3 regions of the Streptomyces sp. NPDC002580 genome follow, and region 2 is predicted to be linked to each of the others. Evidence: riboswitches for the same ligand, from Rfam matches in the RefSeq annotation. Region 2 holds a riboswitch; each other region holds the start of a gene.
What was found. Region 2 has a riboswitch for thiamine pyrophosphate ahead of thiC (phosphomethylpyrimidine synthase ThiC). Riboswitches for the same ligand answer to the same signal wherever they lie in the genome.
Positions count from the first base shown of each region.

Region 1: another riboswitch for thiamine pyrophosphate. It lies ahead of thiO (glycine oxidase ThiO); the one in region 2 lies ahead of thiC (phosphomethylpyrimidine synthase ThiC).
Region 3: another riboswitch for thiamine pyrophosphate. It lies ahead of ACFYW7_RS32540 (thiamine ABC transporter substrate binding subunit); the one in region 2 lies ahead of thiC (phosphomethylpyrimidine synthase ThiC).

Region 1 covers NZ_JBIAQZ010000001.1:1,072,975-1,077,835, forward strand. The annotation lists gene ACFYW7_RS04605 (thiazole synthase) at 67-861, opposite strand; gene thiS (sulfur carrier protein ThiS) at 865-1,065, opposite strand; gene thiO (glycine oxidase ThiO) at 1,062-2,237, opposite strand; TPP riboswitch at 2,235-2,348, opposite strand; gene ACFYW7_RS04620 (hypothetical protein) at 2,401-2,778, shown strand; gene ACFYW7_RS04625 (NAD(P)/FAD-dependent oxidoreductase) at 2,811-4,049, shown strand; gene ACFYW7_RS04630 (Rv2175c family DNA-binding protein) at 4,113-4,484, shown strand; gene thiE (thiamine phosphate synthase) at 4,576-4,861, shown strand, end outside.
Region 2 covers NZ_JBIAQZ010000003.1:178,198-183,058, reverse strand. The annotation lists gene ACFYW7_RS11755 (IclR family transcriptional regulator) at 1-83, shown strand, start outside; gene ACFYW7_RS11750 (SsgA family sporulation/cell division regulator) at 184-621, shown strand; gene ACFYW7_RS11745 (YibE/F family protein) at 703-2,151, opposite strand; TPP riboswitch at 2,223-2,379, shown strand; gene thiC (phosphomethylpyrimidine synthase ThiC) at 2,372-4,192, shown strand; gene ACFYW7_RS11735 (VOC family protein) at 4,283-4,678, opposite strand; gene ACFYW7_RS11730 (DUF1801 domain-containing protein) at 4,675-4,861, opposite strand, start outside.
Region 3 covers NZ_JBIAQZ010000012.1:225,212-230,072, reverse strand. The annotation lists gene ACFYW7_RS32545 (ABC transporter permease) at 1-1,191, opposite strand, end outside; gene ACFYW7_RS32540 (thiamine ABC transporter substrate binding subunit) at 1,167-2,198, opposite strand; TPP riboswitch at 2,335-2,440, opposite strand; gene rlmN (23S rRNA (adenine(2503)-C(2))-methyltransferase RlmN) at 2,481-3,587, opposite strand; gene ACFYW7_RS32530 (hypothetical protein) at 3,851-4,660, shown strand; gene ACFYW7_RS32525 (hypothetical protein) at 4,780-4,861, opposite strand, start outside.

The DNA of each region.
Region 1 (4,861 bases), on a different contig from region 2:
CGCGACAACCTGCGTGGCCGGAAACGTCCGCTGGGCGGACCGGCGACGCACGGCGCGGACGGTCGATCAGAACGCCGGGCGCTCCGGGTCGAGCGCCGCCATGCCCCCGGCCGGGGAGGACGCCGTGGCGAAGTGCCGCCGGGGAATGCGCCCCGCCCGCCGCGCCAGGCGTCCCGCCTCCACCGCGTGCCGCATGGCCTCCGCCATCAGCACCGGCTCCTGCGCCCGGGTCACCGCCGAGGCGAGCATCACGCCGGCGCAGCCCAGTTCCATCGCGAGCGCGGCGTCCGAGGCCGTCCCCGCCCCCGCGTCCAGGATCACCGGCACCCGCGCCTGCTCGACGATCAGCTGGAAGTTGTGCGGGTTGCGGATCCCGAGCCCGGACCCGATGGGCGAGCCGAGCGGCATGACCGCCGCGCAGCCGACGTCCTCCAGCTTCCGCGCCAGCACCGGATCGTCGTTCGTGTACGGCAGCACGGTGAAGCCGTCGTCCACCAGCGTCTCCGCCGCGTCGAGCAGCTCGATCGGATCGGGCAGCAGGGTCCGCTCGTCGGCGATGACCTCCAGCTTGACCAGATCGGTGCCCAGCGCCTCGCGCGCCAGACGGGCGGTCAGCACGGCCTCGCCGGCGGTGTAGCAGCCGGCCGTGTTCGGCAGGACCCGGATGCCCAGCCGGTCGAGCACCGACAGGACCGAACCGTGCACGGAGGCGTCCACCCGGCGCATCGCGACCGTCGTCAGCTCCGTGCCGGACGCCACCAGGGAGCGCTCCAGGACGTCGAGGCTGGGCGCGCCGCCCGTGCCCATGATCAGCCGGGACCCGTAGGTCGTACCGCCGAGGACGAAGGGGTCGTCGGCCATGGGTCAGCCTCCCTGGACGGCGGTGAGGACTTCCACGCGGTCGCCGTCGGTGAGGGAGGTGGACGGCCACTGCGCGCGCGGGACGACGGTCTCGTTCAGGGCGGCGGCCACTCCGGACGGCGCGGGGGTGAGGGTCGCGACGAGCGTGTCGAGCGCGGTGCCCGCGGCGATCCGCCGCCGCTCCCCGTTGACGACGATGTTCATACGGGCAGCTCCGTGAGAGTGGGGAGGGCGTCGGCGCCGAAACGCAGGGGAGTGAAGGGGCGGGCCTCGGCGGGGAGTTCGCCGGTGGTCAGGACGTGGGCCATGGCGTCGCCGGTGACAGGCGTCAGGAGCACGCCGTTGCGGAAGTGCCCGGTGGCCAGCAGCAGTCCGTCCAGCGCGGTCGGGCCGAGCAGCGGCGCGTTGTCGGGCGAACCCGGACGCAGCCCCGCGCGGGTCTCGACCAGCGGCAGTTCGGTGATGCCGGGCACCAACTCGTGGGCGTCCCGCAGCAGTTCGTAGACACCTCCCGCCGTCACCGTGGTGTCCCAGCCCAGCTCCTCGCTGGTCGCGCCCACCACGAGCTCGCCGTTCTCGCGCGGCACCAGATAGACGTGGCTGCCACGCACCACGGCGCGCACGGTGCGGTTCAGGAAGGGCGCGCACCGCTGGGGCACGGAGAGCCTCAGCACCTGGCCCTTCACCGGGCGCACGGGCGGCAGGACGTCCTCGGGGACGCCCTCCAGGCGCCCGCTGAGGCTGCCCCCGGCGAGGACCACCCGGCCCGCGGCGAGCTCGGTGCCGTCCGTGGTGACGACCCCGGCGGCCCGCTCCCGTACGACCGTCAGCCGCTGCGCCCACGTCCGGTGCAGGACGACCCCGGCCCGCTCGCAGGCCGTGACCAGGGCTGCCGCCAGGCGCCGCGGGTCGATCTGGTGGTCGCCGTCGACCCGCAGGCCGCCGCGTACGCCGGGCGCCAGCATCGGTTCGAGACGGCGGCACTCCCGGCCGCTCAGCCACTGCGACTCCAGCCCCGACCGGATCTGCAGGGCGTGCAGTTCCCGCAGGTGGGCGCGGTCGTCGGCGTCCAGCGCGACGGCCAGCGTGCCGGACCGGAGGTAGCCGAGGTCCTGGCCGGTCGCCTCGGTGAGCTCGGCGGCGAAGTCCGGATAGCGGCGCGCGGAGGCGAGGTTGAGACCCAGCAGGGTCTCCTCGCCGTAGTGCAGCTCGGTCACGGCGGCCAGCATCCCGGCCGCCACCTGCGCGGCCCCGCCACCCGGCTCGGGGTCCACGAGCGCGGTGGTGAACCCGCGCTGCGCGGACCGCCAGGCCGTCACGAGACCGATGATTCCGCCCCCGATGACGAGGACGTCTGACGAACGTGCAGGCGACATGGGCGTCCAGCCCCTCCCTTCGCCGGCATGATCCGGATCAGGTTCGTACGGTCGGAGGCCGCTCCAGCCTCCCTCTCAGCCCGGTGCGTCCGGGCTCCCGCGAGTGCTTTACGTTGGCCAGCCTAGCCCGCCGCCGCCCGCCCCAGTAAGGGAGCCTCCGCCCATGGCCCGATCGCTCGACGGCCTCGTCCTCGCCCCCGTAGCCGACCAGGCTCCCGGGCAGGTGGGGACCCGCACCCGGTTCGCGTACCGCGAGGAGAACGGCGTGGTCTGGGCCGGCTACGCGGGCGGCGACGTGGTCCGCGGCCATCTTGTGGGTACCCGTGAGGGTGACCGCCTCGACTTCCGGTACGTGCAGCTGAAGCACGACGGGACCACCGCGTCGGGCCACTGCGTGTCCCTCGTGGTGGAACTGCCCGACGGCCGGGTGCGGCTGGAGGAGACCTGGGAGTGGGAGTCGCGGGAGGGCACAGGGACGAGCGTGGTGGAAGAGGTGCGCGGGACCGGCCGTGTGGAACAGGTCACTGAGCACGTCCGCTGACTGATGAACTGTCAGGTGTCTAAGGTGATCAGGTGAGCGAGCAGACGCAGGCACAGTCCCCGGCGCGGGGGTCCACGGCACGGCGGGTCGTCGTGGTGGGCGCGGGCATGGCCGGGGTGCAGACCGCGGTCGCCCTGCGCGAGCAGGGCTTCACGGGCACCGTCACGCTGATCGGCGCGGAGCCTCACCAGCCGTACGACCGGCCGCCGCTGTCCAAGGCGGTCCTGCTGGGCAAGGCCGAGGGCTCCGCCTTCGACATCGACTTCGAGGCCCTGGACATCGATCTCAGGCTGGGCCGCGAGGCGCTCGGCGTGCGCCCCGCGGACCACGAGCTGGACACGGCGGGCGGGCCCGTCCCGTACGACGTCCTGGTCGTGGCCACCGGCGCGGAACCGATCCAGCTGCCCGGCGCGGAGGGCGTGCCCGGAGTGCATCTCCTGCGCACCCTGGACGACGCCGACCGGCTGCGTCCCGTCCTCGCCCGGCAGCACGACATCGTGGTCGTCGGCGCGGGCTGGATCGGCGCCGAGTTCGCCACGGCCGCGCGTGAGGCGGGGTGCGAGGTCACCGTCGTGGAGGCCGCCGACCGGCCGCTCGCCGACGCCCTGCCCGCCGAGGTGGCCGCGCCGATGACCGCCTGGTACGCGGACAGCGGGGCCTTGCTGCGCACCCACGCGCGCGTGGAGCGCGTCGAGCCCGGCGCGGTGGTCCTGGACGACGGCTCCCGGCTGCCCGCGGGCGCCGTCGTGGTCGGGATCGGGGCGCGGCCCGCGACCGCCTGGATCGCCGGTTCGGGCATCGAGCTCGGCGCCCACCGCGAGATCGTCGCCGACGAGCACCTGCGCACCTCCCTGCCCGACGTGTACGCGGTCGGCGACTGCGCCTCCTTCCCGTCGGGACGCTACGAGGACCGTCTCCTCGTCCACCACTGGGACAACGCCCTCCAGGGCCCGCGCACGGTCGCCGCGAACATCATCGGAGAGTCGCCCGCCGCCTACGACCCGGTGCCGTACTTCTGGTCCGAGCAGTTCGGCCGCTTCGTGCAGTACGTCGGCCACCACGCGCCCGCCGACTCCCTGGTGTGGCGCGGTGACCCCTCGGGCGCCTCCTGGTCGGTGTGCTGGCTCCGCGAGACACGTCTGGTCGCCCTCCTGGCGGTCGGCCGGCCCAGGGATCTCGCCCAGGGCCGCCGGCTCATCGAGGCGGGTGCGCCGATGGATCCGGAGCTTCTCGAGGACCCGTCGAGGCCGCTCAAGGCCGCCACCGCCTGATCCGTCACCCTGGTCGGACGCCCTCGGCTTCCGACTGTCGGTCCGGGATGGCAGGCTTGTCCCGTGACCGAGATTGACGCAAAGATCGATGCTCTCGTCCCCGCCTGGCTCACCCTCCCCGACATCGCCGAACAGTTCGGCGTCGAGGTGACGCGCGTCCGGCAGCTGGTCAAGGACGGCCAGCTGATCGCCGTACGCCGTGGTGAGAACCGCGCGCTGCACGTCCCCGCCGACTTCATCGACGCGGACGAACAGAAGGTCGTCAAGGGCCTGGCCGGCACCCTGACGCTCCTGAGGGACGACGGCTTCTCCGACGAAGAGGCCCTCGAGTGGCTCTTCACCCCCGACCCGAGCCTGCCCGGCACCCCCGCGCAGGCGCTGAGCGAGAATCGCGGCACGGAGGTGAAGCGCCGCGCCCAGGCGCTCGCCGTCTGACCTGAACGAGACCGTCCGGCGCGGGGAGCGCGGCGGGCGGGACCATCCCGCCCGCCGCGCTCCCCGCGCACCGACAAGGGGGGACACCCGCATGCCTGAGAACGCCGCCGCCACCGCGAGGGCCCGGCTCGCCGACGCCCGCGTCTACCTGTGCACGGACGCCCGCAGGCGTCAGGGCGACCTCGCCGAGTTCCTCGACGCGGTCCTGGCGGGCGGCGTCGACATCGTGCAACTGCGGGACAAGGGCATGGAGGCGGGCGAGGAACTGGAACACCTCCAGGTCCTCGCGGACGCCTGCGCCCGCCACGGCAAGCTCCTCGCGGTCAACGACCGGGCGGACGTGGCCCACGCCGCCCGGGCCGACGTCCTGCACCTGG
Region 2 (4,861 bases):
ACCGACTGCTCCCCGCGGCGCGGAAGTTGCAGACCGAGATCGGCAGGCTGCTAGGGACACTCGCCATCTCTATCAGTATCTGAAAACTCACTCCTTGTGATCTGGTGTGCACGTTGAGCAAGATTTCCAGCAGTGTCAGGGGGATGATTCCTGGCCAGTAGAGGGCAAACGACGGGGTAGGCGATGCGCGAGTCGGTGCAGGCAGAGGTCATGATGAGCTTCCTCGTGTCCGAGGAGCTGTCTTTCCGCATTCCGGTGGAGCTGCGATACGAGACCTGTGATCCGTACGCCGTGCGGTTGACCTTCCACTTGCCCGGAGACGCGCCCGTGACCTGGGCGTTCGGGCGGGAACTGCTGATCGACGGGGTGGGCAGGCCCTGCGGCGACGGCGATGTCCACATCGCTCCGGCCGATCCGGAGACGTTCGGTGAGGTGCTGATCCGGCTTCAGGTCGGTGGAGACCATGCGCTGTTCAGGTCCGGTGCCGCGCCGCTCGTCGCGTTCCTCGACCGTACGGACAAGTTGGTGCCGCTCGGCCAGGAGCGCTCCCTCGCGGGTTTCGACACATCCCTCGACGAAGCGCTCGACCGCATCCTGGCGGAGGAGCAGAGCGCGGGATGAAACCCCGCCGTCCCCGAGCGGAGTAACGCTTCCTCACCGCGGCCTGAGCGCCGGACGGGTTCGGCGCTCCTGGTGGACGGTTCAGCGCTTGCGGCGGCGGCCCTTCCCGCTCCGCGCGGGAGTACCGGCTCCGACCGGCTCGACCGGACCGGCGACGGACCCCTCGCGGTCCGCGGCGACCACGAGGGCGGCCAGCGCGGTCGTCACCGGCACCGCGGCGACCAGGCCGATCGAGCCGACCAGGGTGCGCACGATCTCCTCCGCGACCAGTTCGCTGTTCGCGACGGTGCCCACGCTGCTCTGAGCGATCGAGAACAGCAGAAGCAGGGGCAGCGCGGCGCCGGCGTAGGCCAGGACGAGCGTGTTCACGACCGACGCGATGTGGTCGCGGCCGATACGGATGCCCGCGCGGTACAGGCCGCGCCGGCCCATAGTGGGATTGGCCTCGTGCAGTTCCCAGACCGCGGAGGTCTGGGTGACCGTCACATCGTCCAGCACGCCGAGCGAACCGATGATGACTCCGGCCAGCAGAAGACCGCTCATGTCGATGGACGGGTAGAGACCGTGGATCAGGCCGGTGCTGTCGTCGGTGTTGCCGGTCAGCACGGCCCAGTCGATGAAGACCGAGCCGAGGATGCCGATCAGCACGAGCGAGAGCAGGGTGCCGACCACCGCCACGGAGGTCCGGGCCGACAGGCCGTGACACATGTAGAGCGCGATCAGCATGATCGCGCTGGACCCGACGACGGCGACGATCAACGGGTTCGAGCCCTGCAGGATCGCGGGCAGGATGAAGAAGTTGAGGATCATGAAGCTGATGGCCAGGGCGATCAGCGCCATGACGCCGCGCATCCGGCCGACCACTACGACGACCACGGCGAAGATCCCCGCCAGCAGGGTCAGGGGCAGCTTCCGGTTCGCGTCCGTGACCGAGTACTGGAGGTCCTTGGGGGCGGAGGGCTCGTACGCGACGACGACCTTCTCGCCCTGTTCCAACTGCCGTGTCTGGTCCGGCTGAACGATCTCGGTGAACGTGCGGCCCTCGTCCTTGCCGGTGTCGATCCGGACCGTGGCCTTCTTGCAGTCACTCTTCGCCCGCTGTCGGGCGGAGGAACCCTCGGCGGTGGACGTGTCGCCCGCCGGGGCCTGCCCCGAGGCGTTCACCGACTTGCAGTCCACCTTGTCGATCTTTGTGACCGTCGCCTGCTGGGTCTGCCGGTCGAAGCCGACACCGGTCCGCTCGTGAGCGGGGGTTCCACCGGGCCAGAGCACCACGAGACCCACCGCGACCGCGGCCGCGAAGGGGATCAGTACCGCGGCGATGACCTTGCGCAGACGTTTGGAGACCGGCGCGGCGGGACCGTGACTGTGGCTGTGCCCGTGTCCACCGCCGGGAGCGGGGCTGTGCCCGTGACCGTCGCCCGCGTCCGGCCCGCGCCCCTCGCCGGAGCCATGTCCATGGCCGTCGTCGGAGCCACGCCGACGTGGCGGCTCGGAGGGGGGGAACGAGGGCTGCTGGGTTGTCGTCACCGAGCGATCATCGCAAGGAGGTCAAGGGCCCTCTGTTCACCGCGCCAGCCCGGAGGCTAGCGTAGAGCCACCTTTGCACACGCGGGAGCTCGGAGCACCGGGCTGAGAGGACGCTGACCTCCGTCTTCGCGATGTTTCACATGAAACATCGACGAACGGAATCCGCTGCGTCGACCGCTGAACCTGTTACCGGGTAATGCCGGCGTAGGGAGTAGGTCTCATGACCAACAAAGACATGCGCACGCCTGCCTCCAGTCAGACGGACGGAGCATCGTCACCGCCGCCCGGCGGGGAGACGGGGAGGTCCATCGGCTGGCACAAGGCGTACGTCGGGGGCACGCGCCCCGATCTGCGGGTGCCGGTCCGTCAGGTGCACCTCACCAACGGGCGCTCCGTGACGCTGTACGACACCTCCGGCCCGTACACCGATCCGGCCGTCGACACCGATGTACGCAGGGGCCTGATGCCGCTGCGTGAGAACTGGATCATCGCCCGCGGGGACACCGAGGAGTACGCGGGCCGTCCCGCCCGTCCCGAGGACGACGGGATCAAGCACACGGCCCCGCGCGGGGGACTGCGCAACCTCGACGCGGTGTTTCCCGGAAGGCCCCGCCAGCCGCGCCGGGGGCGCGCCGGGACGGCGGTCACCCAGCTCGCCTACGCGCGGCGTGGTGAGATCACTCCCGAGATGGAGTTCGTCGCGGTCCGGGAGAACGTGGACCCCGAAGTCGTGCGCCAGGAGATCGCCGCGGGCCGCGCGGTACTGCCCGCGAACGTCAATCACCCCGAGATCGAGCCGATGATCATCGGTAAACGGTTCCTGGTGAAGGTCAACGCCAACATCGGCAATTCCGCGGTCACCTCCTCCATCGAGGAGGAGGTCGACAAGATGGCGTGGGCCACCCGCTGGGGCGCCGACACGGTCATGGACCTGTCGACCGGCCGCAACATCCACACCACGCGCGAATGGGTGCTGCGCAACTCCCCGGTTCCCATCGGCACGGTGCCGCTCTACCAGGCGCTGGAGAAGGTCGACGGCCGAGCCGAGGAGCTGACCTGGGAGATCTACAAGGACACGGTCGTCGAGCAGGCCGAGCAGGGCGTGGACTACATGACGGTCCACGCGGGCGTGCGCCTGGCGTACGTGCCGCTCACGGCGAACCGCAAGACCGGCATCGTCTCGCGCGGTGGCTCGATCATGGCGGCCTGGTGCCTCGCGCATCACCAGGAGTCGTTCCTGTACGAGAACTTCGAGGAACTCTGCGAGATCCTCGCCGCGTACGACGTCACCTACTCGCTCGGCGACGGGCTGCGGCCGGGCTCCATCGCCGACGCTAACGACCCCGCACAGTTCGCTGAGTTGAGGACGCTCGGGGAACTCAACAAGGTCGCGAAGCGTTTTCACGTACAGACGATGATCGAAGGCCCGGGACATGTCCCGATGCACAAGATCAAGGAGAACATCGACCTTCAGCAGGAGATCTGTGATGAAGCTCCGTTCTATACGCTCGGTCCGCTGACGACGGACATCGCGCCGGCGTACGACCACATCACCTCCGGCATCGGTGCCGCGATGATCGCCTGGTGGGGCACGGCGATGCTCTGCTACGTCACGCCCAAGGAGCACCTGGGCCTCCCCGATCGTGACGACGTCAAGACCGGCGTCATCACCTACAAGATCGCCGCCCACGCGGCCGACCTCGCGAAGGGGCACCCAGGCGCGCAGGACTGGGACGACGCGCTGTCCGACGCCCGCTTCGAGTTCCGGTGGGAGGACCAGTTCAACCTGGCCCTCGATCCGGACACGGCACGGGAGTTCCACGACGAGACGCTGCCGGCCGAGCCCGCCAAGACGGCCCACTTCTGCTCCATGTGCGGGCCGAAGTTCTGCTCGATGAAGATCAGCCAGAGCATCAACGAGCGGTTCGGCGGTGACGCGGCCGAGGGTGCCTCCGCGGAGGAGATCTCCGAGGGCATGCTGCGGAAGTCCCGGGAGTTCGCGGAGGCGGGCAACCGCGTGTACCTGCCGTTGGCCGACTGAACCACTCCGCAGGGCGCGGTCCGGGTGCTGATCCTCCCGGACCGCCGCCCTCGGTCGGGCCATGGCCGGTCACGCCCCGGCCATGCCCGGTCAGGTACGGATGTCCTGCGGGTACCAGCGCAGTTCCACCGTGTTGCCGTCGGGATCCTGGACGTAGACCGAAGTGGCGGTGCCCCGTGCGCCGAAGCGTTCGACCGGGCCCTCGAGCACGGTGAAGGATCCCGACGCGATGACCTCGTCCCAGTCCAGCGGCTCCACGGTGAGACAGATGTGGTCCACGTTGGACTCTCCCCGGGCACTGCCCACCAGGTCGATGATGGTTTCCTCGGTGACCCTCACCGAGGGGAAGGGCGCCCGGCCGGCCCGCCACTCGGCAAGGCGTACGGGGGCCAGGCCGAGCGGTCCGGTGTAGAAGGCCACGGACCGCTCGACGTCCTCGACGTTGAGGACCAGGTGGTCGAAGGCCTTCACGCGCAGCGCGGTCATTTCGCCTCCAGGGCGACGGCGTGCCGGAGCCACTCGCTGAACAGCGCGGGATCGACGTCTTCGGAACGGCCGAGCTTCACGGAGGCCATCTGCCGGGCTCCGGCGACCAGTCGGCCCGATGGATCGGCCACCTCCTGGCCGCGCCAGAGGCCGAAGGTGACATGGGACGTGTAGGCCTTGAGC
Region 3 (4,861 bases), on a different contig from region 2:
CCGGCGGGTGAGGGCCGCGGCGGCCAGACCGCCGATCAGCACGGCGATCGCGGTGGCGGCGAGCGCGTACTCCAGCGAGTTCCCGATCGCCTCGATCGGGGCGACGAGGAAGATCCCTCCGTCGTCGTCGGCCAGCGCCCGGTAGTAGCCGAACCCCGGCGCGCCGAGCGAACGCTGGACGAGGACCGCGAGCGGCAGCACCAGGAGGACGCCGATGCTCACCAGCACCCCGACGAGCAGCGCCCACTGTCCGGCCCCGCGCGGCCGGCGGGCGGTCGTCTCCGGGGCGACCAGCCGCAGGGCGGTCTCCCGTCGGCGTACGGTCGCCGCATGCACGGCGAGGATCGCGCCCACCGCCACGAACTGGACGATCGTCAGCACCGCCGCCGTCGCGAGGTCGAAGATCTCGGAGGTCTGCCGGTAGATCTCGACCTCCAGGGTCGAGAAGGTGGGGCCGCCGAGGATCTGCACCACGCCGAACGAGGTGAAGGTGAAGAGGAAGACCATCAGGGCCGCCGCGGCCACGGCCGGTCCGAGCGCCGGGAGCGTCACCCGGCGCCAGGCCGCGAAGCGCGAGGCGCCGAGCACGCGCGCGGCCTCCTCCTGGCGCGGGTCCAGCTGCGACCAGAGGCCGCCGACGGTCCGTACGACGACCGCGTAGTTGAAGAAGACATGGGCGAGCAGGATCGCCCACACCGTGGTGTCCAGGCGTACGCCCCACAGCTCGTCGAGCAGCCCGCCCCGGCCGACCAGCGCGAGGAACGCCGTGCCGACGACCACGGTCGGCAGCACGAAGGGCACGGTGACCACGGCCCGGAGGATCTGCTTGCCCCGGAAATCGAAGCGCGCGAACACGTACGCGCCGGGGAGCGCGACCAGCAGGGTGAGCGCCGTCGAGGCGAGCGCCTGCCAGGTGGTGAACCACAGGACGTGCCGGATGCCGGAGTCGGCCAGCACCTCCGTGATCCGGCCCAGCCGCCAGCCGTCGTCCCCGCGCAGCCCCCGTGTGACGATCGCGGCGACGGGATAGGCGAAGAACACCGCGAAGAACGCGACGGGCAGGGCCATCAGCCCGAGCCGCGCCACGTTCCGCCCGCGCTCCCTCCGCCGGCCGCCGCCGGGACCGGCGGCCGCTTCGGCTCCGCCGGCTCCTTCGGGCCGGTCGGTTACTTCAGTACGAGCGAGGTCCACGACTTGACCCACTGGTCGCGTTCGGCGGCGATCTTCTGGGGGGCGAGGGTCTCGGGGTCCTTTGCCTGCGGACCGTACCGGGTGAACTCCGGCGGCACCTGCGCGCCCTCACGCACTGGATAGACGAACATGTTCAGCGGCATGTCGTCCTGGAACTCCTTGGTGAGCAGGAAGTCGAGGAGTGCCTTGCCGCCCTTGGCGTTCTCGGCGTTGCTCAGCAGACCCGCGTACTCGACCTGGCGGAAGCAGGTGCCCGTCGCGACCCCGGTCGGAGCGGTGGTGGGCTTCGGGTCGGCGTAGATGACCTCGGCCGGCGGCGAGGAGGCGTACGAGACGACGAGCGGGCGGTCGGCCTTGGCCTTCTTGCCGCCGGCGGACCCCGAGAACTCCTCGTTGTACGCCTGCTCCCAGCCGTCCACCACCTTCACCCCGTTGGCCTTGAGCTTCTTCCAGTAGTCCTCCCAGCCCTGGTCCCCGTAGTGCGCGGCGGAGCCGAGCAGGAAGCCGAGGCCGGGCGAGGACGTGGAGGCGTTCTCGGTGACGAGGAGATTCTTGTACGCGGGCTTGACCAGGTCGTCGAAGGACCGCGGCGGCGTCAGCCCGTGCTCGCTGAACCAGGCCTTGTCGTAGTTGACGCAGATGTCGCCGGTGTCGATGGGCGTGACCCGGTGCTTGTCCCGGTCGGTCCGGTACTCGGGCAGGACCTTGTCCGCGTCCTTGGCCGTGTACGGCTGGAACAGTCCGTTGTCGAGCGCGCGGGAGAGCAGGGTGTTGTCGACGCCGAAGAAGACGTCCCCCTGCGGGTTGTCCTTGGTCAGGACGGCCTTGTTGACGGCCTGGCCCGCGTCGCCGTCCTTGAGGACCCTGACCTGGTAGCCGGACCGCTTCTCGAAGTCCTTGAGCACGCTCTTCGACACGAGCCACGAGTCGTGGCTGACGAGCGTGACCGTCTTCGGATCGCCCGAGCCGCCGCCGTCGGACGAGCCGCACGCGGACAGTACGGGCATCGCGACGAGCCCGAGGACGGCCAGGGCCGCGATCCGCCCGTTCTTGATGATGGTGCTCACTGATTCCTCCTGGGTGACCAGGAAGAGACGCGGCCCTGCCCGGGACCTCTGACGGTTCCCGGGCAGGGCGCAACAGCTTGAGTAACGACCGAACTTCCTACCCGGAATGACCCGGGCGAGGTTCAGAGGGTCTGCGGGCTGTCCCGCACTCTCAGCGCTGTGGCGCTCCCCTGTCGGAATATGAAGATGTCTGACTATGAAGAACTACTGACTCGGCTCAGCCTACCGCTCGGTCGCGGCGAGCTGACCACACGCTCCGTCGATCTCCTGGCCACGGGTGTCCCGGACGGTCACCGGCACACCATGAGCCGCGATCGCCTCGACGAACGCCTTCTCGTCCTCGGGCCGCGAGGCGGTCCACTTCGAGCCCGGGGTCGGGTTCAGCGGGATGAGGTTGACATGGACGGGCTTGCCCTTGAGCATGCGCCCGAGCCGGTCACCACGCCACGCCTGGTCGTTGATGTCCCGGATCAGGGCGTACTCGATGGACAGGCGCCGCCCGGACTTGGCCGCGTACTCCCATCCGGCGTCCAGCACCTCCCGCACGTTCCACCGCGTGTTCACGGGGACGAGGGTGTCGCGCAGTTCGTCGTCCGGCGCGTGCAGCGAGATCGCGAGCCGGCACTTGAAGCCCTCGTCGGAGAACCGGTTGATGGCGGGGACCAGCCCGACCGTCGACACCGTGATACCGCGCTGCGAGAGCCCGAGCCCGTCCGGCTCGGGGTCGGTCAGCGCGCGGATCGCACCGACCACCCGCTTGTAGTTGGCGAGCGGCTCGCCCATGCCCATGAAGACGATGTTGCTCAGCCGCGCCGGGCCGCCGGGGATCTCGCCGTCACGGAGCGCCCGCATGCCGTCGACAATCTGGTGCACGATCTCGCCGGTCGACAGGTTCCGGTCCAGACCGGCCTGTCCGGTGGCGCAGAACGGGCAGTTCATCCCGCAGCCCGCCTGCGAGCTGATGCACATGGTGACCCGGTCCGGGTAGCGCATGAGCACGGACTCGACGAGCGTGCCGTCGAAGAGCCGCCACAGGGTCTTGCGGGTGGTCTCCTGGTCGGTCGACAGATGCCGCACGACCGTCATCAGCTCGGGAAGCAGCGCCTCCTGGAGCTTGCCGCGCGAGGCGGCCGGGATGTCCGTCCACTGGTCGGGGTCGTGCGCGTACCGGGCGAAGTAGTGCTGAGAGAGCTGCTTGGCACGAAACGGCTTCTCGCCGATCGCGGCAACCGCCTCTTTCCGCTCGGCGGGCGTGAGATCGGCAAGGTGCCGCGGCGGCTTCTGAGCTCCGCGCGGCGCTACAAAGGTGAGTTCTCCGGGCTTCGGCATAACCCTTCCAGTGTCGCAGATCGTTTGGCCCGGCCCAGGTCAGATGGGCGAGCGCCTCGTCACCCTCCGGTGTCCCCTGTCACCGTTGGTCAACCTTTCACGGCCCAAAGACGGCCCGGCAGCCCATGTCTGGCCTGGCCTGGCCTGGCCAGGCGGATCTTGACCTCGCCCGCGTCGGGAAACGGGTACCCGCCGGGCGGGAACCGGTGTAACGTCACGCTCTTCGCCCGGCCCACGGTGCGGAGTCCCGGTAGGTAGCCGCCATGCTCGATCAGCCTGTCCCCGACCCGTACACGATGTGGCGGCTCGCCCTCGCCGAGGTGGACCTGATCTTCGCCTCCCCTCCGGAGCTCGACCGGCCGGTGGAGGGGTGCACTCGTTGCTTCACGGAAGCGGAACTGCGCATCCTCGGCGGTGATCCGCGGGATGTGCCGGATGACGTCCTCGAAGGCTTCATGGGCAAGGCCGTCGATCACTGGGACGCGGACCAGTACCCGGTCCTGTGGCGCCGCCTCATACCGCGTGCCTTGCGTCACTGGGGCCCGGAAGGCCCTGGCACCGACCCGTCCCATGAGCTGCGCGGTCTCGGCCGGTACGGGGCCGAACTGATCAGCTGGCCGGTCGCCGAGCGCACCGCGGTCGAGCAGGCGTTCCGGGCACTGCTCACCCTCGCCCTCACCGGCGGCCGGTCCCCGGCGGACATCCGTGACCTCGTGGAAGGCGTCGCCCACGCCACGGGCGGCCTGGAGCCATGGCTGGACCACATCGCCGGCTTCTCCGGCCCCGCCGCGGATGCTGGCCTCGTCCGACTGACACTGGGCTGGGGGACGGATTTCCTGTGGGAGGAGTTCGATTTCACGTGGTGGTACGACGGCGACCCGCGAACCGTCGCCGACTGGCTGCTCACGCAGCGACCCCGCATCGCGTCCTTCACGGCACGCCACCCACGCTGCAAGAACGCCGCCGACGCGCTCATCGCGATCTCCCACCTTCAAGAAGGTGACTGGAGCCCATGGCTCTACCCCTACGGCCCGCGCCCGCGTCCTCTCTTCCACCTGGCCACCAGCGGGTGAAGTCCTCGCTTTCGACTGGTGCGACGGCCGGACAGAGATGCTGGTGTAGGCCTCCGTCCGGCACCGTGGATGTCAGAAGCCTTCTGATCCGTAGCTCTAGCCAGTTCGGTCAACGACGGTCATTCCGGTCGCTCCGGGGTCCCTGAGGGACGCCGATGGGCGGGGGTGGTCGCTGGGGTTGCGGTACCGCGCCGCTGTACG